Regions from separate parts of the Marinobacterium sp. YM272 genome, predicted to be linked through region 1. Evidence: predicted binding sites of a transcription regulator. Region 1 holds the regulator's gene; each other region holds the start of a gene.
What was found. The regulator LexA, encoded in region 1, represses DNA repair genes until DNA is damaged. The targets are predictions, from matches to a motif close to TACTGTNTANNTANACAGTA.
Positions count from the first base shown of each region.

Region 2: a site for LexA is predicted at 2,198-2,217, ahead of recA (recombinase RecA). Genes of this name have one in related genera too.
Region 3: a site for LexA is predicted at 5,322-5,341, ahead of ACQUQP_RS04020 (error-prone DNA polymerase). Genes of this name have one in related genera too.

Region 1 is NZ_CP194171.1:2,233,334-2,241,142, forward strand. Features, by position in the region: gene topA (type I DNA topoisomerase) at 1-1,323, shown strand, start outside; gene ACQUQP_RS09995 (DUF6586 family protein) at 1,342-1,869, shown strand; gene ACQUQP_RS10000 (SulA-like leucine-rich domain-containing protein) at 1,982-2,395, opposite strand; gene lexA (transcriptional repressor LexA) at 2,416-3,033, opposite strand; gene dinG (ATP-dependent DNA helicase DinG) at 3,152-5,278, shown strand; partial or broken gene rhlB (ATP-dependent RNA helicase RhlB) at 5,304-6,620, shown strand; gene ACQUQP_RS10020 (hypothetical protein) at 7,068-7,235, shown strand; gene ACQUQP_RS10025 (NAD(P)H-dependent glycerol-3-phosphate dehydrogenase) at 7,250-7,809, shown strand, end outside.
Region 2 is NZ_CP194171.1:1,031,854-1,039,662, forward strand. Features, by position in the region: gene ACQUQP_RS04845 (heavy metal sensor histidine kinase) at 1-760, opposite strand, end outside; gene ACQUQP_RS04850 (heavy metal response regulator transcription factor) at 757-1,440, opposite strand; gene ACQUQP_RS04855 (CinA family protein) at 1,692-2,168, shown strand; gene recA (recombinase RecA) at 2,276-3,325, shown strand; gene ACQUQP_RS04865 (regulatory protein RecX) at 3,413-3,898, shown strand; gene alaS (alanine--tRNA ligase) at 4,145-6,742, shown strand; gene ACQUQP_RS04875 (aspartate kinase) at 6,793-7,809, shown strand, end outside.
Region 3 is NZ_CP194171.1:851,158-858,966, forward strand. Features, by position in the region: gene ACQUQP_RS03995 (3-keto-5-aminohexanoate cleavage protein) at 1-666, opposite strand, end outside; gene ACQUQP_RS04000 (aspartate aminotransferase family protein) at 656-2,008, opposite strand; gene ACQUQP_RS04005 (LysR substrate-binding domain-containing protein) at 2,163-3,062, shown strand; gene imuA (translesion DNA synthesis-associated protein ImuA) at 3,160-3,780, shown strand; gene ACQUQP_RS04015 (Y-family DNA polymerase) at 3,782-5,170, shown strand; gene ACQUQP_RS04020 (error-prone DNA polymerase) at 5,357-7,809, shown strand, end outside.

The sequences.
Region 1 (7,809 bases):
ATCCTCAAATTCGACGGTTATACCCGCGTGATGTCCAGCAAGGGCAAGAATGATGAGGATCTGATCCTGCCGGACGTGAAGCCTGGCGACAAACTTGCGCTAAAAGCGCTTGATCCCAAGCAGCACTTTACCAAACCTGCGCCACGCTACACCGAAGCCAGTCTCGTCAAAGAGCTGGAAAAGCGCGGTATCGGCCGCCCATCCACCTATGCGTCGATCATCTCCACCATCCAGGACCGTGGCTATGTCGATGTCCAGGGACGGCGTTTCTACGCCCAGAAAATGGGTGATATCGTCACGGAGCGCCTTGGTGAGAACTTCTCCGACCTGATGGACTACGGTTTTACCGCCCGGATGGAGGAGTATCTCGATGAAGTTGCGCAGGGAGATATGGACTGGAAGCAGCTGTTAAACCGCTTCTATACCGATTTTGTCGATAAGCTTGAGCACGCCCAGGACCCGGAAGAGGGTATGCGTCCCAATACGCCGACGCCGACCGATATCGACTGTCCGGAGTGTGGCCGCAAGATGATGATCCGTACCGGAAGTACGGGCGTATTCCTCGGCTGCTCCGGCTACAACCTGCCGCCGAAAGAGCGCTGCAAGGCGACAATCAATCTGATTCCCGGCGATGAAGTTGTCAGTGTCGATGGTGATGACGAAGAGGAATCCCGCATCCTGCGCAACAAACATCGCTGTGACCTCTGTGGTGCCGCCATGGATTCTTATCTGGTGGATACCGAGCGCAAACTGCACGTCTGCGGTAACAACCCGGATTGCGCGGGCTACGAAGTTGAGAAAGGCAGCTTCAAGATCAAGGGTTACGATGGCCCGGTGATCGAATGTGACAAGTGTGGATCGGAGATGCAGCTGAAAACCGGCCGTTTCGGCAAGTTCTTTGGCTGCACCAACTCTGACTGCAAGAACACCCGCAAGCTGCTGAAGAACGGCGAGGTGGCACCACCAAAGATCGATCCGGTGCCGATGCCCGAGCTCCAATGCCAGAAGGTGGATGATACCTATGTGCTGCGTGACGGTGCGAGTGGTCTGTTCCTGGCCGCCAGCCAGTTCCCGAAGAATCGTGAAACCCGTGCACCGCTGGTGTCCGAGCTGAAGCCGCACCGTAGCGAGATCGATGCCAAGTATCATTACCTGCTTGAAGCGCCGGAAAAGGACGAGGACGGCAATCCTGCAGTGGTTCGTTACAGCCGCAAGACCAAAGAGCAATACGTGATGTCGGAAAAGGATGGTAAAGCTACCGGCTGGCGTGCGTATTACGTTGATGGCCAGTGGCGCACCGAACACGCACGTAAAAAGAAATAAGCTTCAAGGAGTGGCTGGATGAGCGACATCTATTTATCGCGGACGAATCAAAAGCTCAGTTTTGTCCGACTTCACCTGGAAGCGCTGGAGCATGCCCAGCACTCCAATAGCTGGAACAAGCATGGGCTGGTTGAATCCTACAACGAGTCGGTGCTGTTTCATCTGATCGGTGCGGTGCGCTCCTTCCTTCGCGAGATTGGTGAGCGTTACCGGCTGGATGTTGAGGCGGTTCATACTATCGCTGATCTGCAGAAACTGCTGGAGACGACCGGTCAGGAGTCGCCAGAGGTGAATGAGCTGGCGCAGCTGGCGGAAAGCCCCGCAGGCTGGATTAACAGCCTCAACAGGGCATACGCCGGTTGTTGGTCAGCGACAGACAAGCATCTGAAGCGCTCCGACTCTTCTCAAAGTCTTTCTGAGATTCATGTGGTGCAAGTCAATCCTGATCACTCGGAAGACCCGCAGCTGCTGGTTGAGTATCGTCAGTGGTTCAATGAGCTGGACGGGCTTGTGGAAAGGTTGCGCAGCTCCATGCTGGAGTGGTGAGGTAAGTATGGCCCTCGTACCAGCTCCTGGCGGGTGTCTATGAGAGGGCCGTTTCTATTGAGCTGTATCCGGTTCAGCCTGAGGGAATGTTGAGTTTTATCTGGGTGAGAGCTTAGCAGCCTCTCACTACTATCCCCTGTGTGTCGCTCCTCGCTGCGGATTCCTGCAGTTGGGTCAAGCCACTTTCGTCTAACTGTTCGTGCCAGGATACCACTGCGTGGCAGGTGCGTGCCTCCAGTGCGCGGCGCGCCAGGTCCAGCGTCGAGTGCTTGTCATTGGCCTTGAGCAGCCACAGTCGTTGAATGTCGACTCCGGCTTGTGCCAGCGATTCCCGTGTCAGCTCGGAGGGTGCGTTCACGATCGCCAGCCAGCGTTCCTGCTGGCTCAACTGAGCCAGCATTGGCAGTAGTAGAGGCGAGAGCGAGACTTCGCTGTTGTGCTGAATGATTTCGGTTACGCGCCCCGTGTTGATGGGTTGCGTGGAGCTGTGCGAATTGCAATCGTAATCTACCGCGGATGCGTACATGCTGGCACCTCATCTGGTCTTCAAAGGTCAGCTCTCTGTCGGATGACACCGACGCCCAAGCCTTCTATCTGAAGTTCCTGTTCAGAAAGGTCGACCTCTATGGGTTCAAACTCTTCGTTTTCTGCTATCAGGTACACCATGCGTCCTTCACGGTGAAAGCGTTTAACTGTGACTTCATCGCCAATCCGGGCGACGACAATTTGACCCTCGTGTGCTTCCGGCGTTTGGTGCACGGCAAGCAGGTCACCATCAAGGATGCCGATGTTCTTCATGCTCATGCCGCGCACCCGGAGCAGGTAATCCGCGCTGGGTTTGAAAAACTCGGCGCCGATCGCGCAATAGTTATCGATATGTTCCTGCGCCAGGATCGGCTCACCCGCTGCAACCTGACCGATTATCGGCAGGCCGTCATTGGCGGCTTCCTGCTCCAGTTCCGGCAGGCGAATACCGCGCGACGTACCGGGGATGATTTCGATAGCGCCTTTGCGGGCCAGCGCCTTGAGGTGCTCCTCGGCAGCATTGGCAGAGCGGAAGCCCAGATCCCGTGCTATGTCTGCACGCGTAGGCGGGTAACCGGTCTCGTCGATATGGCGGCGGATGCAGTCGAGTACTTCGCTTTGGCGTTTGGTCAGTTTCATCGTCGTATGTCTATTTATACAGTACATGTAGTTTTATACAGTATTTTTTGTCCGTCAAGCAAGCATCTGTCTAAATATCCAGTCTCTTGCTATGATGCGTCGCCGTTTCGTTCCGGAGGTGCCAGGTTTGCTGGATGCAGCAATAAAAAAGAGTATTCAGTCCGCGTACAGCCAGTTTCTGTCGAGCAAAGGTCTGAAGGCACGTGTCGCCCAGAAGCAGATGATTGCTACGATTGCGCGGGGGCTGGCAGGCATTGGCATGGGTGATAAGGGTGAGCGCCTCGGTGAAAAACATGTCACTGTAGTGGAGGCCGGCACCGGAACCGGGAAGACCATCGCCTATCTGCTGGCTACCCTGCCGGTGGCCAGTGCGCGCAAGAAAAAGGTCGTCTTATCGACCGCAACGGTTTCGCTTCAGGAGCAGCTGGTCAACAAGGATCTGCCGGAAGTTATCGAGCATGCTGGCCTCAAGGTCGATTTCCAGCTGGCAAAGGGGCGGGGCCGCTACCTGTGCATCAATAAGATTGAGCAGCACCTGGAACGTCAGGGTGAGCTCGGACAGATGGCGCTTTACGAGGATGAAGAAGCGGAGGTGCTTGATCCTGCGATAAAGGCGTTGTACCGGGATCTCGTCGATCGTTTCGCGTCCGGTCAGTGGGATGGCGACCGGGATAATCTCGCGGATACGCTGGATGATCAGATCTGGCGTCCGTTGACCAGCGATCATATGCAGTGCAGTAACCGCCGCTGCCTGAACTTCTCCGCCTGTCCTTTCTACAGGGCCCGGGAGCGGCTTGATACGGTTCAACTCGTAGTTGCCAATCACGACCTGGTGCTTTCCGATCTGGCGCTCGGCGGTGGCGCGATTCTTCCCGACCCCGGGGATACCATCTACGTTTTCGACGAGGGCCACCATCTGGCGGATAAAGCCAGTGGTCATTTTGCGTTTTCGATGCGTGTGGGTGCGAGTCAGAAGTTGCTTCAGGGTCTTCCGAAAAAGCTCGGTGCCCTGATTGATGAGGCCGAAGGTGCGCTGGCGTTGCGGGATCCATCCGAGCGGCTGCAGCGCCCGGTGAGTGACGCTTTGCTCAGTATCGAGCAGGTCGAGCCGATGCTGGTCGCGCTGTTCGATAAGTCCGAGGGCTCGAACCGGGTCCGGTTTCATAAAGGAAAAGTGCCGGAAGCGCTGAGTCTGTTGTGTCGGGATCTGACCAGTGCTTCGGAGAGAGTCTCGCAGCAGCTGGAGCAGGTCGTGTCGGTACTGCGGGAGGCGATGGAGGGGGAGATCGCCGATGTGGATCGTTCCGTTGCCGAACGCTGGTATCCGCAGATAGGGCGCGTCTGGGGGCGGGTGCAGCAGGTCAGTTGGCTGGCGCGAAGTTTCGCCACACCAGACCTGGAAGGTCGCTCGCCGACGGCTCGCTGGGTTTCGCGACTGGACAATAACGGTCTGGTGGATCTCGAGATGCGCAGTGCTCCGGTTTCGTCGGCTGATACCTTGAAGGAGCACCTCTGGGAGGTCTGTTTTGGCGCGGTCGTCACTTCAGCGACACTGACTGCGTTGGGGCGTTTTGATAGGTTGCTGGACCAGTTGGGGCTTCCTGACGATACCCCCTGTGAAAAGCTGGAGAGCCCGTTTGATCACTATGCCAAGGGCGTGCTGCAGGTGCCGGCCATGAAAACTGATCCGGGTGATCCCCAGGCGCATACCGAAGAAGTTGCCGAGATTCTGACCCGGCGTCTGGTCGATGCGAAAGCCGCCCTGGTGCTTTTCAGCAGTTGGCGCCAGATGCGGACAGCCCTTGAACGACAGCCGGAATCCATTAAGAATAGGGTGTTAGCGCAGGGAGAGCAGAGTCGTCAGGAGATCCTGAGGCTTCACCGCGAACGTATCGATGCGGGGAGCCCCAGTGTGATCTTCGGTCTTGCCTCTTTCGCCGAAGGTGTGGATCTTCCCGGCGGATACCTCACCGACGTTATTATCACCAAGCTTCCGTTCGGTGTCCCCGATGACCCGGTGGACGCCACGCTGGCGGAGTGGATTGAACAGCAGGGCGGAAATGCATTTTCCGACTGGTCGGTGCCGACCGCTTCTATGCGCCTGACTCAGGCGGTGGGTCGTTTGTTGCGCACCGAGGAAGACAGCGGGACCATCGTCTTGTTGGATCGACGTATCGTGACGAGACGTTATGGGCAGTTGCTACTGAATTCATTGCCTCCGTTCCGCCGTGACATCGCATACTGATTGAATAAATTACATAGGTATACCTTTGAGTACAGACGAGCATACCCAGCAAAACTCCGCGCCGACCGAGGGTGAAAAGAGCCGCAAGCCGCGTCGCCGTCGCCGCTCCCGTAAACCGAGCGGAGACAAGCGTCAGCAGGTTCAGCAGAGCTGGAGCCCGGTCAGCTTCAAGGTGGCACCGGTGGAAGGCAAGAAACGCTTCCATGATTTTGCGCTGCCCGACGTATTGATGCATGCAATCGCAGATCAGGGGTTCGAGTATTGCACACCGATCCAGGCTGAAACGATCAAGCCGGCACTGGAAGGCAAGGATATTATCGGCAAGGCGCAGACAGGTACCGGCAAAACCGCGGCCTTCCTGATCGGCATTATCACCGACCTGCTTGATTTCCCGCTCGAAGGGGAACGCAAACTGGCTGAGCCACGGGCGCTGATTATTGCGCCGACGCGCGAACTGGCGCTGCAAATTGCATCGGATGCCGAGGGACTGTGCCGATATGCCGGTCTGAACACCGTTTCCCTGGTCGGTGGCATGGATTACGACCGCCAGCGCAAGGATCTTGCTAAAGGGCCGGTCGATATCCTGGTGGCGACACCCGGGCGTCTTATCGACTTCGTTCGCGGCAAGGAGGTTGACCTGTATAACGTTGAGGTCCTGGTGCTTGATGAAGCCGACCGGATGCTCAGCATGGGCTTCATTCCGGATGTGCGCACGATTATCCGCCACACCCCACGCAAGGGGCCGGAGCGTCAGACTCTGCTGTACAGTGCCACCTTTACCGACGACATCATGCGCCTGGCTCAACAGTGGACCATGGACCCGGTCCAGATTGAGATCGAAGCCGAACATAAGACCACGGATAACGTGTCGCAGACCGTCTTCCTCGTTTCCAGTCACGAGAAATACCGTCTGTTGATCAACTACCTTCGCGCCCATGGCATAGAAAAAGCGATCGTGTTCTGTAATCGGCGCCACGAAACCCGTTCTCTGGCGGAGAAGCTGCGTCGCGACGGCCTCAGGGCGGCGCTGATGTCTGGTGAGATTCCCCAGAATAAACGTCTGAAGACGCTTGAGGATTTCCGTAGCGGCAAAATCCAGATTCTGGTTGCCACTGACGTGGCGGGTCGCGGTATCCATATCGACGGCGTCACCCATGTGATCAACTACCAGCTGCCGGATGATGCAGATGACTACGTTCACCGTATCGGTCGTACCGGTCGTGCTGGCGCCACCGGTGCGTCCATCTGTTTTGCCTGCGAGGATGACTCGTTCATGATTCCGCAGATAGAAGAGGAGACCGGCGTAAAACTGGAGTGTGTGCATCCGGAGCCGGAACTGCTTCAGCCGGTGAAAGACCTCAAGATTGATCAGAAGACAGAGGACGAAAAGTCTGAAGCCGGATCTGAGGAAAAGCCTGCAGAGACCTCTGAAGAGAAGCCTGAAGAGCATTCCCAGGAGCAGCCTGAAGAAACGTCCGAAGCAAAGTTGGAAGATAAGCCGGCAGAGCCTGATACAGACCAGACTGATGACAAAGCGGCAGCGGAGCAGCCCACTGAGGCTTTGGAGGGTGACAAGGCTGCTGAGAAGGGGCCGGAGACCGACGATGGCACCGATTCGGCAGCGTCTGACGAAAAAGTCGCGGATCAGGGTGAGCCGGCTGTCGATTCAGATACCAAGGCTGCAGAGATCAAGGCGGAAGACTCAGACCAGGCGCTGGAAAAAGGGCATCAGGGGTAAATCGGAGGCATGGGGTTGGATCGGCATCGCACGGCACGGATAAGCAATCTGTTGGCGATCATTGCCAGCGCCTTTTTCGCAGCGGTGGGGCTCGCCGGGTATCAGCGCACTGATGATATCCGGCAGCTGCTACTGTTTGTCGGGCTTGCCATCTTGGCATTTGGGGTCGTTAAACTGGCTTTTTTCGGAATTAATCGCCTGCTTGACAAGATCGAGTAAAGAGGGAGTTGCTCATGAAGGAAACAGCACCGGTTGCAGTACTGGGAGGCGGTAGCTTCGGGACAGTTATTGCAAATATGGTGGCGGAGAAAGGGGTCGAAGTCCGCCTCTGGATGCGCAACGCTGAAGCGGCGGCGAAAATAAACGCTGAGCGGGAGAATGCGCGCTACGTTCCCGGATACATGCTGGCCGATAACCTCCTTGCAACCAGCGATCTGGCTGCGGCGCTTGAGGGAGTTGAGATTATTTTTGTCTCGATCCCGTCCAGTGCCGTGCGCTCGGTAATGCGCCGAATAGCGCCGATGGTAAAGCCTCAGCAGATGCTGATCAGCACGACTAAAGGTATCGAAGCAGGTACCTTCAGTCTCATGAGTGAAATTCTTGCTGAAGAGGTGCCCCAGGCGCGTATCGGCGTACTCAGTGGTCCCAACCTGGCCAAAGAGGTTGCGCGTCGTGAATTGACAGGGACGGTTATTGCGTCAGAGAGCGAGGAGGTGCGTGACCGGCTCCAGGCGCTGCTGCACAGTCCTTATTTTCGTGTCTATGCAAGCACCGATACCTACGGCGTGGAGCT
Region 2 (7,809 bases), 1.2 Mb from region 1:
GGTTACTGATCGGGGTGCGCAGTTCATGGGCGATATCGGAGGAGAAATTATTCAGCCGGGTGAACGAGTCCTGCAGGCGCTCGAACATCCGGTTGAGCTCCTTCGTCAGGTTGTGCAGCTCGAACGGCATGCTGTCGAGAGGCACCCGGTGATCAAGATGGGAGGCGGTGACCGCTTTCGCACCCGAGCCCATGCTGAGCAGTGGGGCCAGCCCCTGCCGGGTCACCCACCAGGCCAGAAAGCCGCTGCACAGGGCGGCCCAAAGCATCACTTTAAGCAGCCGGGATGAGAAGTGCTGCATAAACACCGCCTGCTGGCTGGTCTCCATGGCCGCGGTGATAATCAGGCTGCGCGGCGCGTAGAGCGCCATCGCCGCGCCGCGGAACTCAGTCTCTCCATCCTGCCAGTTGCGGTGTTTTATCTGTCCCGGCTCTGCCAGCAGTTGAGCCGCATCGAAGGGCGAGTTGAAGGGACGGTCGCTGAACAGCGTATCGCCCTGTGTTGTCTCGATCCGCACGCGGATGCTGTCGTGTGCGGACAGCGCCGTATCCATGATGGTATCGACAAGCGCCCACTCACCGTTGCTCTGCAGACCCTCGACCAGTCGGGCAGCGGTTTCCAGCTTCTCCTCCAGCCTTTTGAAATCCTGGTTTTCAAACTCCTGGTCGACGCTGTGTTGAATAACCAGGCCCAGCACCGTGAACATGGCTGTGAATACGAGGACAAAAAGCAGGGTCAGTCGGCTGGTGAGCGAGGTCATGATGCTTCGGGTTCATCCATCACATAGCCCATTCCGCGCATGGTATGGATCAGCTTGGTGGGGAAGGGGTCGTCAATTTTGCTGCGCAGGCGGCGTATCGCTACCTCTATAATGTTGGTGTCGCTGTCGAAGTTCATATCCCAGACCTGGGACGCGATCAGTGAACGGGACAGCACCTCACCGCGGCGCCGAAGCAGAAACTCCAGCAGCGTATACTCCTTGGCAGTCAGGTTGATGCGTTGACCGGCGCGGGCCACCCGTCGGCCGATCACATCCACCTCCAGATCGGCGATCTTGAGTGTGGTGGGCTCCACGGTCTGCTGACTGCGCCTGAGAAGGTTGCGCACCCGTGCCAGCAGTTCGGAGAAGGCGAAGGGTTTCATCAGGTAATCGTCTGCCCCCATCTCCAGTCCTTTGACGCGGTCATCAACCTGATCCCGGGCGCTGAGGATAATAACGGCGGTTTCATCGCCCCGTTTGCGCAGCGCTTCCAGAATGTGCCAGCCGTTGATTTCGGGCAGCATGATATCGAGCACGATCAGGTCGTACTCTTCTGTAGTGGCCAGGTGCAGGCCGTCGATGCCCCGGGTGGCAAGGTCGGTCACGTAACCGGATTCGGTAAGCCCCTGCTTTAAGTAGCTGCCGGTTTTTTCCTCATCTTCGACGATCAGTATCTTCATCTACGCTAATCCTCCGCTGGACAATATTCTGCCAGCAAACAGTGCGGCGGTGGGCACAATGACAAAAATGTAATCTGTCGGCGCGGGTGGGCGACAAGTCCCTTGCCGGCTTCCGCGGTTAAAGGCGTCGGAGGGCGGCAGGTAAGCGGGGCTGGTCATCAGATACGTGGCTTATATACTGATTCGACTAAAGTCGCATAAATAACGAATCAGAAGAGTGCGACACATAATCAGAAAAAAGGTGGGGATGTATGGAAGCACTGGCGCGCAGTGTTGGAGAGGCACTTGTAAAGGCGGGAGCAACGGCGATTACGGCCGAGTCCTGTACCGGCGGCTGGGTGGCCGAGGCGCTGACGGCGATACCGGGCAGTTCGGCCTGGTTTGAGGGTGGTTTTGTCAGCTATTCCTATGATGCCAAGCAGCGGATGCTGGGTGTGAAAGCGGAAACGCTGGAGCAATTCGGCGCGGTCAGCGAGTCTGTCGTTACCCAGATGGCAGAGGGCGCGCTGGCCAACTCCAGTGCCGATATCGCGGTGGCGATCAGTGGTATCGCAGGCCCGGATGGGGGCTCTGCGGAGAAACCGGTGGGGACGGTCTGGCTGGCCTGGGCGGTGCGTGGAAAACCCACGGTAACCTGCTTGAGTTTTTTTCATGGCGACCGCGAAACCGTGCGCCGACAGGCCGTGGTACAGGCGCTTGAGGGGCTGTTGGCCTATCTCCCCGACTGAGGTTGCAAATTAACCTTTTTCTGGAATAATACTGGTCAGGTATACAGTATTTTGATCCGGCTTTTACGGCTCTCGATAAAAGCTCTGGCTTTGATAAAGGTTGAGTGATGGACGATAACAGAAAGAAGGCGCTTGATGCGGCGCTATCGCAAATTGAACGTCAGTTCGGCAAGGGCGCGGTCATGCGCATGGGTGACCAGCCGCGTGAGGCGATTCCGGCTGTTTCGACCGGTTCGCTCGGCCTGGATATCGCTCTGGGTATAGGCGGTTTGCCCTATGGACGTATCGTTGAGATCTACGGTCCTGAATCCTCCGGTAAAACCACACTGACCCTGCAGGTGATTGCCCAGGCGCAGAAGCAGGGCAAAACCTGTGCATTCGTCGATGCCGAGCACGCGCTGGATCCGCAGTACGCTGAAAAGCTGGGCGTGAATGTGGACGAGCTGCTGGTCTCCCAGCCGGATACCGGTGAGCAGGCGCTGGAAATCACCGACATGCTGACCCGCTCCGGTGCGGTTGATGTGATCATCGTTGACTCCGTGGCAGCGCTGGTGCCGAAGGCGGAAATCGAAGGCGAGATGGGTGATTCCCACGTCGGTCTGCAGGCGCGTCTGATGTCTCAGGCTCTGCGTAAGCTGACCGGTAACGTCAAGCAGGCGAACTGCATGCTGGTGTTCATCAACCAGATCCGTATGAAGATCGGTGTCATGTTCGGTTCCCCGGAAACCACCACCGGTGGTAACGCGCTCAAGTTCTACGCTTCCGTACGTCTGGATATCCGTCGTACCGGTGCGGTCAAGCAGGGCGATGAGGTGGTCGGTAACGAAACCCGCGTCAAAGTGGTTAAGAACAAGGTTTCTCCGCCGTTCCGTCAGGCTGAATTCCAGATCATGTACGGCGCCGGTATCTACCATATGGGCGAAGTGATCGACCTGGGCGTGCAGCAGAAACTGATCGACAAGTCCGGCGCCTGGTACGCTTACCAGGGCAACAAGATCGGCCAGGGTAAGGCCAACGCGGCGCGTTACCTGGAGGAGCACCCGGAAGTGGCGGATGAGATCGAAACCGCTATCCGTGCCGAGCTGCTTAACGTGGCCAAGCCGAAAGAAGAAGCAGGCAAGGAAGACGCTGACAAGAACGCTGAACTTGAATTCTAATTGCCACTGAATTTAAGTGCTGCGCGTCTGTATAAAATGAAAAAGGCCCTTCGGGGCCTTTTCTGCGTTCTGGAGGTAGCGAGATCGATGTTTGGCCAGCGAAAAAGTAAAAACGATAACTTGATCGAAACCGAGTCGGGCCTGGTCGAGGCTGTTATCCAGTTGCTGGCGCGGCGTGAATACAGCCGTCATGAGCTTGAAAGCCGTTTTCGCAGTCGGGTTGTGGAAGAGGCTCTGCTGCAGAAAGTACTCGATCGAATGGCGGCGGATGGCTACCAGAGCGATCTGCGCTGCGCCGGTATGATCCTCCGCCAGCGTGTTGGCCAGGGCTATGGTGAACGCCGCGTCCGCTTTGATCTGCAGAATAAAGGGATCGCTTCAGCACTGGTCGAGCAGGTGCTGGAAGAGGAGGAGGTGGACTGGTTTGAACAGGCCCGAGAGCTGGCTGAACGCAAGTATGGAGGGCGCCCGGTGACTGATATGAAAGAGAAGGCGAAACGGGTGCGCCATCTTCAGGGGCGGGGATTCGGCTTTGACGAGATTCGATATGCGCTGGAAGTGAACGAAGACTGAACGTTTTTGGCGCTGAATGCCTTGAATATGCCGCTTTTCAGCCGCTAAAAGTATTCGAACAAAAAACAGACACGTTATATACTGTCCCGCCATTTTTTGCGGTGTTTGCACGCGCCAGGGCGCGAAAAAGCTAATCGAATTACCAGGCTGTGCACTGGTGTTTGAGTTCGGCAGCTGCGCCAGAGACATTCCCGCTGTTTACGCAGCAATAGGAAACTAGGAAAACGGTTTATTCAGATGAAATACATGACGAGTGCCGAAATTCGCCAGGCGTTCCTGAACTACTTTAACGAGCATGGGCATGAGGTTGTTCCCTCCAGTCCGCTGGTGCCCGGTAACGACGCGACCCTGCTGTTCACCAACGCGGGTATGGTTCAGTTCAAGGACGTCTTCCTGGGAACCGACAAGCGCTCCTACAGCCGTGCGACCACTTCGCAGCGTTGTGTCCGCGCCGGTGGCAAGCACAACGACCTGGAGAACGTCGGCTACACCGCCCGTCACCACACTTTCTTCGAAATGCTGGGTAACTTCAGCTTTGGTGACTACTTCAAGCGTGATGCGATCAAGTTTGCCTGGACCTTCCTGACCGAAGTGCTCGGTCTGCCGAAAGAGAAGCTCTGGGTCACCGTGCATTACACCGATGACGAAGCGGAAAAGATCTGGAAAGAGGAGATCGGCGCCGATCCCGAGCGTTTCTCCAAACTGGATGAAGACAACTTCTGGTCCATGGGCGATACCGGCCCCTGCGGCCCCTGCTCCGAGATCTTCTACGATCACGGCCCGGAAGTGGCTGGTGGTCCTCCGGGCAGCCCGGATGAAGACGGCGACCGCTACATCGAGATCTGGAACCTGGTCTTCATGCAGTTCAACCGCTCCGCCGATGGTGAGATGACGCCGCTGGCGGCGCCGTCCATCGACACCGGCATGGGGCTGGAGCGTATCGCTGCGGTGATGCAGCAGGTACACAGCAACTACGAGATCGACCTGTTCCAGAGCCTGCTCAAGGCCGCGGCCGAGGTGCTGGGGGTACAGGATCTCACTGCCAAGTCACTGCGCGTGATCGCGGACCATATCCGCTCCTGCGCCTTCCTGATCATCGATGGCGTACTGCCCTCCAACGAAGGCCGTGGCTACGTACTGCGTCGCATCCTGCGTCGTGCCGTGCGTCACGGTAACAAGCTGGGCGCCAAGGGCACCTTCTTCCACAAGCTGGTGGCTCCGCTGGTGGCCGAGATGGGTGAGGCCTATCCGGAGCTTAAAGAGCTGCAGGCGCAGGTTGAGCGCGTCATCCTGAAAGAGGAAGAACAGTTCGCCCGCACCCTGGATAACGGCCTGTCCCTGCTGGAGCAGGCGATTGCCGATCTGGATGGCAAGGTGCTGCCCGGTGAGACCGTGTTCCGTCTCTATGACACCTTCGGCTTCCCGGTTGATCTGACTGCCGATGTGGCCCGTGAACACGAAGTCACTCTGGATATGGATGGCTTCGAGTCCGAGATGGAAAAGCAGCGTGAAAGAGCGCGTGCATCCGGTCAGTTCTCCGTGGATTACAACGCCCGCATCGAGGTGGATGGCGAAACCCGTTTCACCGGTTACGAAGCCTTTGAAGACCGGACCAAGGTGGTTGGCCTGTTCCGTGACGGCCAGCCGGTTAACCAGCTGAGTGCCGGTGAGCGCGGCACCCTGGTGCTGGAAAACACCTCCTTCTACGCTGAGTCCGGTGGTCAGGTGGGCGACAGTGGTGTGATCCGCTGGGATCGTGGCCTGTTCAACGTGGCTGACTGCACCAAAGAAGGCAAGGTTCACCTGCATCACGGTGAAGTGGCAGAGGGCGTGCTTGAAGTCGGTGACAGCGTTGCTACCGAGATCGATGTGGAAAAACGCCGTGCGGCGGCGCTGAACCACTCTGCGACCCACCTGCTGCATGAAGCGCTGCGCCGTGTGCTCGGCAGCCATGTTCAGCAGAAAGGCTCACTGGTTGACGCCGAGCGTCTGCGTTTCGACTTCTCTCACTTCGAAGCGGTAACCGACGACGAACTGCAGCAGGTCGAGGATATCGTCAACGCCCAGGTGCGCGCCAATACGGCGGTAACCACAGAGGTGATGCCGATCGACGAAGCCAAGGCCAAGGGCGCCGCGGCGCTGTTCGGCGAGAAGTACGACGAAGTGGTTCGCGTGCTGAGCATGGGTGAAGAGGGCTTCTCCGTGGAGCTCTGCGGTGGTACTCACGCCAGCCGTACCGGCGACATCGCGATGATGAAGATTGTCTCCGAAAGCGGTATTGCTTCCGGCGTACGCCGTATCGAAGCGGTGACCGGCAAGGCGGCGCTGAACTGGTTCCGCGACACCGAAACGGTTGTAGGCAACCTGTCTTCCCTGGTCAAAGGTACCCGCGACACCGTGGTGGACAAAGTTCGTAATCTTAACGACCGTACCCGCCAGCTGGAAAAAGAGATCGAGCGACTCACCGCCAAACTGGCTGCTGCTGCCAGCGGTGACCTGCTCAACCAGGTGATCGAGGTTCAGGGTATCAAGGTGCTTGCGGCTAACCTGGAAGGTGTCGAGGCCAAATCCCTGCGTGACAGCATCGACCAGCTGAAGAACAAGCTGGGCAGTGGTGTCGTTGTCCTGATGACGGCCCAGGGGGACAAGGTCAGCGTGGCTGCCGGTGTCACCAAGGATCTGACCGGCAAGGTCAAGGCGGGTGACCTGGTGCGTGAGCTCGCTGCGAAACTCGGTGGCAAGGGCGGTGGCCGCCCGGATATGGCGCAGGGTGGTGGTACTGACAAGTCAGCCATGCCTGCCGCGCTGGAATCGGTGCCGGAGCTGGTAGCCCAGGCACTGTAAGTTGGCGATGGCGCCCCTGCGTGGGCGCCCCTATGGAACAGATAGAGAAGATGGCGTTATACGTTCAGAAATATGGCGGCACTTCGGTGGGTTCGGTAGAGCGTATCGAAGCGGTTGCGGAGAAGGTCAAAGGATTTCGTGAGCGCGGTGACGATATTGTCGTTGTCGTCTCTGCGATGAGTGGTGAAACCAACCGCCTGATCGGTCTGGCCAACGAGATCCAGGAGCGCCCGGACAAGCGCGAAATGGATGTGCTGGTCTCCACCGGTGAGCAGGTCACCATTGCGCTGTTGTCGATGGCGCTGAAAAAGCGGGGTGTTGATGCCCGCTCCTATACCGGTGACCAGGTGCGAATTCTTACCGACAGCGCCCATACCAAGGCGCGTATCCAGGATATCGAAACGCATCGCATGCGTGCCGATCTGGATGCCGGCCGGGTGGTGATTGTTGCCGGCTTCCAGGGGGTCGATGAAGAGGGCAATATCACGACCCTCGGACGCGGTGGCTCCGATACCACCGGTGTGGCTCTGGCAGCGGCGCTGAAGGCTGACGAATGTCAGATCTATACTGATGTAGACGGCGTATACACCACCGACCCCAGGGTTGTGGCGGGCGCCCAGCGTCTCGAGCGTATCACCTTTGAAGAGATGCTCGAGATGGCGAGCCTCGGCTCCAAGGTGTTGCAGATTCGGTCGGTAGAGTTTGCCGGCAAGTACAAGGTACCGCTTCGCGTGCTGTCCAGTTTTCAGGACGGCCCGGGCACGCTGATCACAATAGAGGATGAAGAGACTGTGGAAAAACCGGTTATTTCAGGCATAGCGTTCAACCGCGACGAAGCCAAGCTGACTGTGGTGGGTGTGCCCGATATTCCGGGTGTCGCATCCCGTATCCTTGGACCTATCAGCCGCGAGAATATCGAAGTTGATATGATCGTGCAGAACGTCGGTGCCGATCAGACCACCGACTTCACCTTTACCGTTCACCGTAACGATTACGAGCGCGCTCAGGCTATCCTCGAGCAGATCGTGACCGAGCTGGGTGCCCGCAGTTCTGCTGGCAACAGCAAG
Region 3 (7,809 bases), 1.4 Mb from region 1:
GCCGCCTTTCTGAGCAGCAGCCAACAGGCACTCCTGCTCCCGGGCGCCAAAGGCACAGATCGCCCAGCGGCGGTCATTCAGACGCGGTAGTAGCTCGATAAAGGGGGCAAGATCCTCAGGGGTTGATTGCTGGTTTGCCGAGTAGCGTCCTAGGACGAACAGCAGATGGTGGCGCCGGGACGGTAGCAGGCCGCGTTCGAGCAGATCCAGGTAATAGCGCAGGTCCTGCTCGGAATAGAGAATGTACTGGGCGAGGATATTGCGCTCGGCCACCCAGTGAAAAAAATTGCCTGAGTCCGATTCATATTCGGGGGACGGGATCAGCTCCCGTAAAGCGAAAGAAGCGGCCTCCGGCTCCAGGGCTCGAATCAGCGCCATCTGCTGGGCGGGTTGGTAGCGTCCCACCGCTTCCGTGGTGAGCTGAACCACTACGCGATCACCCACCCGTCTGCGCACCTCCTCCATCACCGCCGCGTTGTCGCTGATCTCCAGGGAGTGTCCGCCCAGCTGATCGCGTGCATGCAGGTGCACCATGGCGGCACCGGCCTCGACGCAGGCCGCCACCGTATCGGCGATCTCTTCGGGGCTGACCGGCAGGGCCGGGTGATCGCTGTGAGTTCGACGGGCGCCGTTGGGCGCCACAATGATCAGGCGTTCATCCCGCATCCGGATACTCCCTCAGTACCTCGGCGGTGATTTTGTCTACGGCCTGGTAGAGCTTATCGGTCAGTTCGTCGAGCTGTGTCTCGGTGATGATAAACGGCGGTGCCAGCAGAATATGGTGGCCGCGATGGCCATCGATGGTACCGGACATTGGGTAGCACATCAGGCCCTGCTTCATCGCTTCGGCCTTGATCCGCTTGTCCAGTTTCGAGCCTGGATCGAAAGGACGCTTGTTGTCCCGGTTGTGCACCAGTTCCAGCGCTCTGAACAGGCCGCGTCCGCGGATATCCCCCACATGGGCGTGCCCGCCAAAGCGCTCCTGCAGACGGTTATTCAGGGCTTCACCCATGGGAGTAACGCGCGCCAGGATGCCCTCCTGCTCGAACGCATCCATTACCGCCAGGGAGCCTGCCATCGCCGTGGCATGGGCCATGTAGGTGTGGCCGTGCTGGAAAAAGCCGGAGCCGCTGGCGATGGCGTCGTAGATCCGGTCCGAGGCCAGCATGGCACCGATCGGCTGATAACCGGCGCCGAGGCCCTTGGCGATGGTGACGATATCCGCCTCGATGCCGTCCTGCTCATGGGCGAACAGGGTTCCGGTGCGGCCCATGCCGCACATCACCTCATCAAGAATCAGCAGAATGCCATAGCGGTCGCAGATCTCGCGGATACGTTTGTAATAGCCCTCCACCGGCGCCAGTGCTCCGGCAGTGGCGCCGACCACCGGCTCTGCGATAAAGGCGATCACCGTTTCCGGGCCCACGGTGAGCAGCCGTTGCTCCAGTTCGTTGGCAACGCGCTGGCCGTAATCGTAGAGGGATTCGCCCGGCTGCTGGTCGCGATAGGGGTAACAGGGGGCGATATGTTCGGCGGGTATCAACAGGGGCGCAAAGGGCGCGCGGCGCCAGGCGTTACCGCCCACGGCCAGGGCGCCCAGGGTATTGCCGTGGTAGCTCTGGCGCCGGGCGATAAAACGGGTGCGTTGTGGCTCGCCGGTCTCAACAAAATACTGGCGCGCGAGTTTCAGTGCTGATTCCACCGCTTCAGAACCGCCGCTGACAAAGTAGACGTGGTTGAGCGATCCGGGCGCGCTGTCTGTCAGACGGCTGGCCAGATTCTCTGCCACCTCGGTGGTGAAGAACGAGCTGTGAGCGTAGGCGAGCCGATCGATCTGCGCATGCAGGGCGGCCCTGATACCCGCATGGTTGTGCCCGAGGCAGGAAACCGCCGCGCCACCGCTGGCGTCGAGATAGGCCTTGCCGTTCTGGTCATAGATATAGGGGCCGTCGCCGTGGCTGGCGAAGGGTAGATCGGAGTGACAGTGGCGGTGAAATACCTGGGTCACGATGCACCTGACTATTTATTGCGTTTGTTGCATTAAAGGTAGATTACGATCGGGCAACAAACGATATATTCTCAGAAGGTATGAATAAAACTCATAGGGTGTGCATATCTGGCTTGCCGGATCACATCCGGACTTTTCCACAGGGGGTATGGTCATGCCGGGTTCATTACCACCACTCAATGCCCTGCGCACTTTCGAAGTGGCGGCGCGTCGGCTGAGTTTTTCGCGCGCGGCCCGGGAACTGTGTGTAACCCAGGGCGCGGTCAGTAAACAGATCCAGCTGTTGGAACAGTATCTGGAACAGCCACTGTTTGATCGCGCGCCTTCAGGCCTGGTACTGACCGAAGCGGGGCGCCTGTACCTGCCGGCTATTTCTCAGGCGATCGAAAAAATCCAGACCGCCACCGCCATCCTGCAGCAGCGTGCTCATGAGTCCAGTTCGCTGACACTGAATCTGACGCCTTCGTTCAGCAACCTCTGGCTGATTCCACGGCTGGATGCCCTGTGGCAGGCGATGCCTGAGCTGAATCTGACGATGCTCAGTGGCGATGGCGAGTTCCATTTCCGCGACTCCGAAGCGGATATGGCGATCCGCTGTCTGCCGCTGTCGTTGAGCCATGAGCATTCCGTGCTACTGCGGGAGGAAGAGCTGTTGGCGGTGATTCATCCCGACCTGCTGCGGGAGGCGGCGATAGAGAAACCGATGGATCTGCTGGCGCATCCGCTGTTGCAGCACACGACCCGGCCTCAGCTCTGGCGTCAGTTCCTGGAGCAGGTCACCGGTCAGGAGCCGCGCGAGCTTCAACTACGTTATAACCACGGTTTCGAACATTTCTACATGTCGTTGGAAGCCGCGCGGCAGCGTCAGGGCATCGCCCTGGTGCCGGATTTCATGGCGGCTGCTGCACTGGCTGCCGGTGAGGTCGTCAATCCGCTGGGGATCAGCTATCACAGTGGATACGGCTTTTATTTTCTGGTGCCGCCTTACCGCAGCGGGACTCAGGGGATTCAGCAGTTTCACAGCTGGCTGAGCCAGCAGCTCAATCAGAGGTAAAGCCGGAGAGTCGCTGTCGATCTATCGACCCGCTTGAGAAGCCGCCGTTTTTGTCCCAAAATACTGTGTATATATACAGTATTTTGAGGTGTTGATGATGGCTCTGGTTCAATTGATGGAGCAGGGACAGCTATGGCGCGGCACTCAGGACGCCGGAATTCAGGCGCAGGCGCTGGAATCCAGCGGCTACCCTGAGCTGGATGCCCGTCTGGGTGGTGGTTGGCTGAAAGGGCAACTGATCGAACTGCTGCATGCCGGCGAAGGGCGTGGCGAGCTGCGTCTGATCTGGCCGCTGCTGCGCCGCGCGGCACCGGAGCGCCCGGTGTTCTGGATAGATCCGCCCCATCAACCCTATGCGCTGGCATTGCTGCAGGCTGATATCCGGCCGGAAGCCCAGCAACTGGTGCGTACCCACTCGCTCAAGGAGCGGCTCTGGGCGATCGAGCAGGCGCTGAAAAGCGGCTGTGCGCCGCTGGTACTGGGCTGGCTTGATGCCCAGGTAGCCACAGCGGCGTTAAGGCGACTGCAACTGGCGGCACAGACCGGTGGTGGGCTGGGGATAATCCTGAGACCCGACAGCGTTCGTGCCCAGTCCTCTCCGGCGGCCTACCGTCTTCACCTTGACTCCGGCGCTGCCGGTGCCGAGGTTGCGCTGCTGAAACGTCGTGCGGGCTGGCCTCTGCCCGCCGCATCGCTGGATCTGCCGGCGGTACTCTGAGATGCGCTGGCTCTGTCTGCATTTTCCCTGGCTGTCGCTGGAGCTGCATGTTCTGCCGCAGGACTCCCCGCAGGCGTTGCTGGATAACCGCCAGCGGATTCTGCTGGCTAATCCTGCGGCAGAGGCTCAGGGTGTCAAAGCCGGCCAGGCGCTGGCCACTGCGCTGGCGTTGAGCCCGGAGCTGACGCTGCTGGAAACAAGCGCACAGCAGCTGCGCCAGAGCCTTGAACAACTGGCGCTCTGGGCCGGCGGTTTCAGTGCCCGCATCAGTCTCTGTCCGCCCCAGTCCCTGTTGCTGGAGATCGCCAGCATGCTGCATTACTTCGGTGGCCTGGAGGCGCTGCTTGAGCAGATCAACAGCAGCATACAGCGCAGCGGCTATAGCGCACAGCTGGCGGTGGGTGAAACCGCCAGGGGCGCGGAACTGCTGGCCCGGGTCGGCTCGTGTATTGAGAGTGACAGCGAGCGCTGGTGGGCGCGCTTACATGCACTGAACATTGACCAACTGGGGCTGCCGGCCAAGCCTGGCGAACAGCTGCGGGGCGTGGGATTGCGCAGCCTGGGGGATCTACTCAGACTGCCGCGTAACGAGCTGGCGCAGCGCTTTGGCCAGTCGTTGCTGCGGGAGCTGGAAAAAATCGTCGAGCCGGGCGCGGCGCTGCCGGAGCCGTTCATTGCGCCGGAACGCTTCAGTCAGCGTGTCGATCTGGCCGCTGAAATTATCCACAGCCAGGGACTGCTGTTTCCGTTGCGGCGTCTGCTGGAGGCGCTGGAAGGATTTCTGCGTATCCGCCAGCAGCAGGTGGCACAACTGCATATCTCGCTATTTCAGCGTGACAGCGGTGAACAACAGCTGACAATCGGCCATGCCGGCGGCACCGCCTCGGCGGCGCACTGGCTGGAGCTCTGCCGCCTGCAGCTGGAGCGGGAAAAGCTCAGGGCGCCGGTACTGGCGCTGCAGCTGGATGCGGAGGAGGGCCAGGGACAGCAGGTGCATAACGCCGACCTGTTTGCGCCGACCCAGGCGCAGACAACCCCGGCGGAGCTGATCAGCCGGTTGCGCAGTCGCCTGGGTAAGGATGCGGTACAGCCGCTGGGCTGGTGTGCCGATCACCGGCCTGAACGTGCCTGCACTACAGAAACAGGCAAGGGAGAGAGGCCTCCCACCGGACTGGCCCGGCCCGGCTGGCTGCTTGCCACCCCCAGGCGTCTATCACCCGGTGAGCAGCGCACCCTTCACTGGCTGCGCGGGCCGGAACGGATCTGCAGCGGCTGGTGGGACGGGCCGGTACAGCGTGACTACTACGTGGCCCGTTGGCCCGACGGACGCTGCGGTTGGGTGTTCAATGACTCAAGCGGAGACTGGTTTATTCACGGCTGGTTTGGTTGAACCCGGGCCCCTGGCAGGCTGTCAGTCAGGCCACATTCATGTTGTGGTGGCGGCATCGCTTCGGTCGGTTCGCTGCCCTCACAGCCAGGCTCGACCTGCGTGCAACCAGCATCAATGGGGCACTTGAGACGGGCATTTTTTTGCGCCAATATACTGTATATATAAACAGTATATTGGTCTATTCAGGTGGTCAGAGAAGATTCTGAGATCGGTTATGCCGAGCTGCATGCGATCTCCAATTTCAGTTTTCTACGTGGCGCGTCCCATCCGGAGGAGCTGGTCGCCCAGGCCTCATCGCTGGGCTACCGGGCGCTGGCGCTGACCGACGAGTGTTCGGTGGCTGGCGTGGTGCGTGCCCATCAGGAGGCGAAGGAGCTGGGGCTCAAGCTGCTGATCGGCAGCGAGTTTCGTCTAGATGGCCGGCTGCTGGTGCTGCTGGCGCGGGACCGTACCGGCTATGCCCAGCTCTGCTCGCTGATTACCACGGGGAGGCGACGGGCCAAAAAAGGTGAGTACTCGCTGACGCTGGAGGATTTTGAAACCGGGCTGGATCGCTGTCTGCTGCTGTATCAGCCGGGGCCGGATGAAGCGCGGCTGGAGAGTGATCTGCAGTGGCTGCAGCGGCATCACGATGAGCGCAGCTGGCTGCTGCTGGAACGTCTGCTCGACAGCGACGACAGCTGGCGCTACCAGCGTTTACTGGAGCAGGCGGAGAGCTATCAACTGCCGCTGGTCTGTGCCGGCGATGTGCGGATGCATGAGCCGGGGCGCCAGCCGCTGCAGGATCTGCTGACGGCGATCCGGCTAAGGACCACAGTGATGAAAGCGGGCTGGCAGCTGGGCGCTAACGCCGAGCGTCACCTGCGACCGCTGGCCAGGCTGGCGCAGCTTTATCCGCAGACGTTGCGCAAGCAGACGCTGAAGATCGCCGCCCTGTGTGATTTTTCCCTGGATGAGCTGCGTTACGAATATCCCGCCGAGCTGGTACCGCCTGGCCTCACTCCCCAGTCGCATCTGCGGAATCTGACCGAGGCTGGCGTCAAGCGTCGCTTTCCTCAGGGCGAGCCGGCGAAGGTCCGCCAGCTGATCGAGCATGAACTTAAGGTGATCGAGGAGCTGCGCTACGAGCCCTATTTTCTGACCATTGAGGATATCGTTCGCTTTGCCCGCGAGAACGATATTCTCTGCCAGGGACGAGGCTCGGCGGCCAACTCGGTGGTCTGCTACTGCCTGGGGATCACCGAGGTAGACCCGCGCCAGGTAAACCTGCTATTCGAGCGTTTCCTGTCGAAGGAGCGTAACGAGCCGCCCGATATCGATGTGGATTTCGAGCATCAGCGTCGTGAAGAGGTGATCCAGTATATCTACCGGCGCTACGGCCGCGAACGGGCGGGGCTGGCCGCCGCCGTGATCAGCTACCGCAGCCGCAGCGCGATCCGTGATGTGGGGCGGGCGCTGGGCTTTGATGAGGCTTACCTGGGCTGGCTGATCAGCCAGCTGGATCGGCGCGATACCGAACAGCCCTGGCTGGAGCAGCTACGCGCACTGGGTGGTAAAAATCCGGCGCTGCCGTTCCGCCATCTGCTGGCGCTGGTGCCGCAGATTCTGCACTTTCCCCGCCATCTCTCCCAGCATGTGGGCGGCTTTGTGGTGTCCTCCGGCCCGTTGCATCAGCTGGTGCCGGTGGAGAACGCTGCCATGCAGGACCGAACCCTGATTCAGTGGAACAAGGATGACCTGGAGGCCCTGGGCCTGCTGAAGATCGATATCCTGGCGCTGGGGATGCTCAGTGCCCTGCGCCGGACCCTGCACCTGCTCGGTGAACGTGATCAGCGGCCCTGGCGGATGCAGGATATTCCCCGTGAGGATGGGCAGGTTTACGCCATGCTCAGCGAGGCTGATTCCATGGGGGTGTTCCAGGTGGAGTCCCGTGCCCAGATGAACATGCTGCCAAGGCTGAAGCCGGCGAAGTATTACGACCTGGTGGTGCAGGTGGCCATAGTGCGGCCGGGACCGATTCAGGGCGATATGGTGCACCCCTATCTGCTGCGCCGGCAGGGGAAAGAGAGCGTGGAGTATCCCAGCGACGAGGTACGTGAGGTGCTGGCACCCACCCTGGGTGTACCGATCTTCCAGGAGCAGGTGATTCGTCTGGCGATGGTGGCTGCCGGGTTCAGCGCCGGCGAGGCGGACCAGCTGCGCCGGGCCATGGCGGCCTGGCGCCGTAGCGGTACCATCGCGGTGTACCAGCAGAAGCTGCGTGAGGGGATGACGGCGCGGGGCTACACGGCCGAGTTTGCCGAGCGCATCTGTCGCCAGATAGAAGGCTTTGGCGAGTACGGTTTTCCCGAATCCCACGCCGCCAGTTTTGCGCTGCTGGCGTACCTGTCTGCCTGGCTCAAGTGTCACGAACCGGCGGCGTTTTGCTGTGCGCTGCTTAACAGCCAGCCCATGGGATTCTACTCGCCTTCGCAGCTGGTACAGGATGCGATCGGTCACGGTGTCAAAGTACGGCCGGTCTGTATCAACGCCAGCGGTTACGACTGTTCGCTGGAGTATGACGCGGGCGCAGCGCGTAGAGGTACTCAGGGCGTGTTGAGGCTGGGATTGCGGCTGGTCAAAGGCCTGTCACGGGAGGG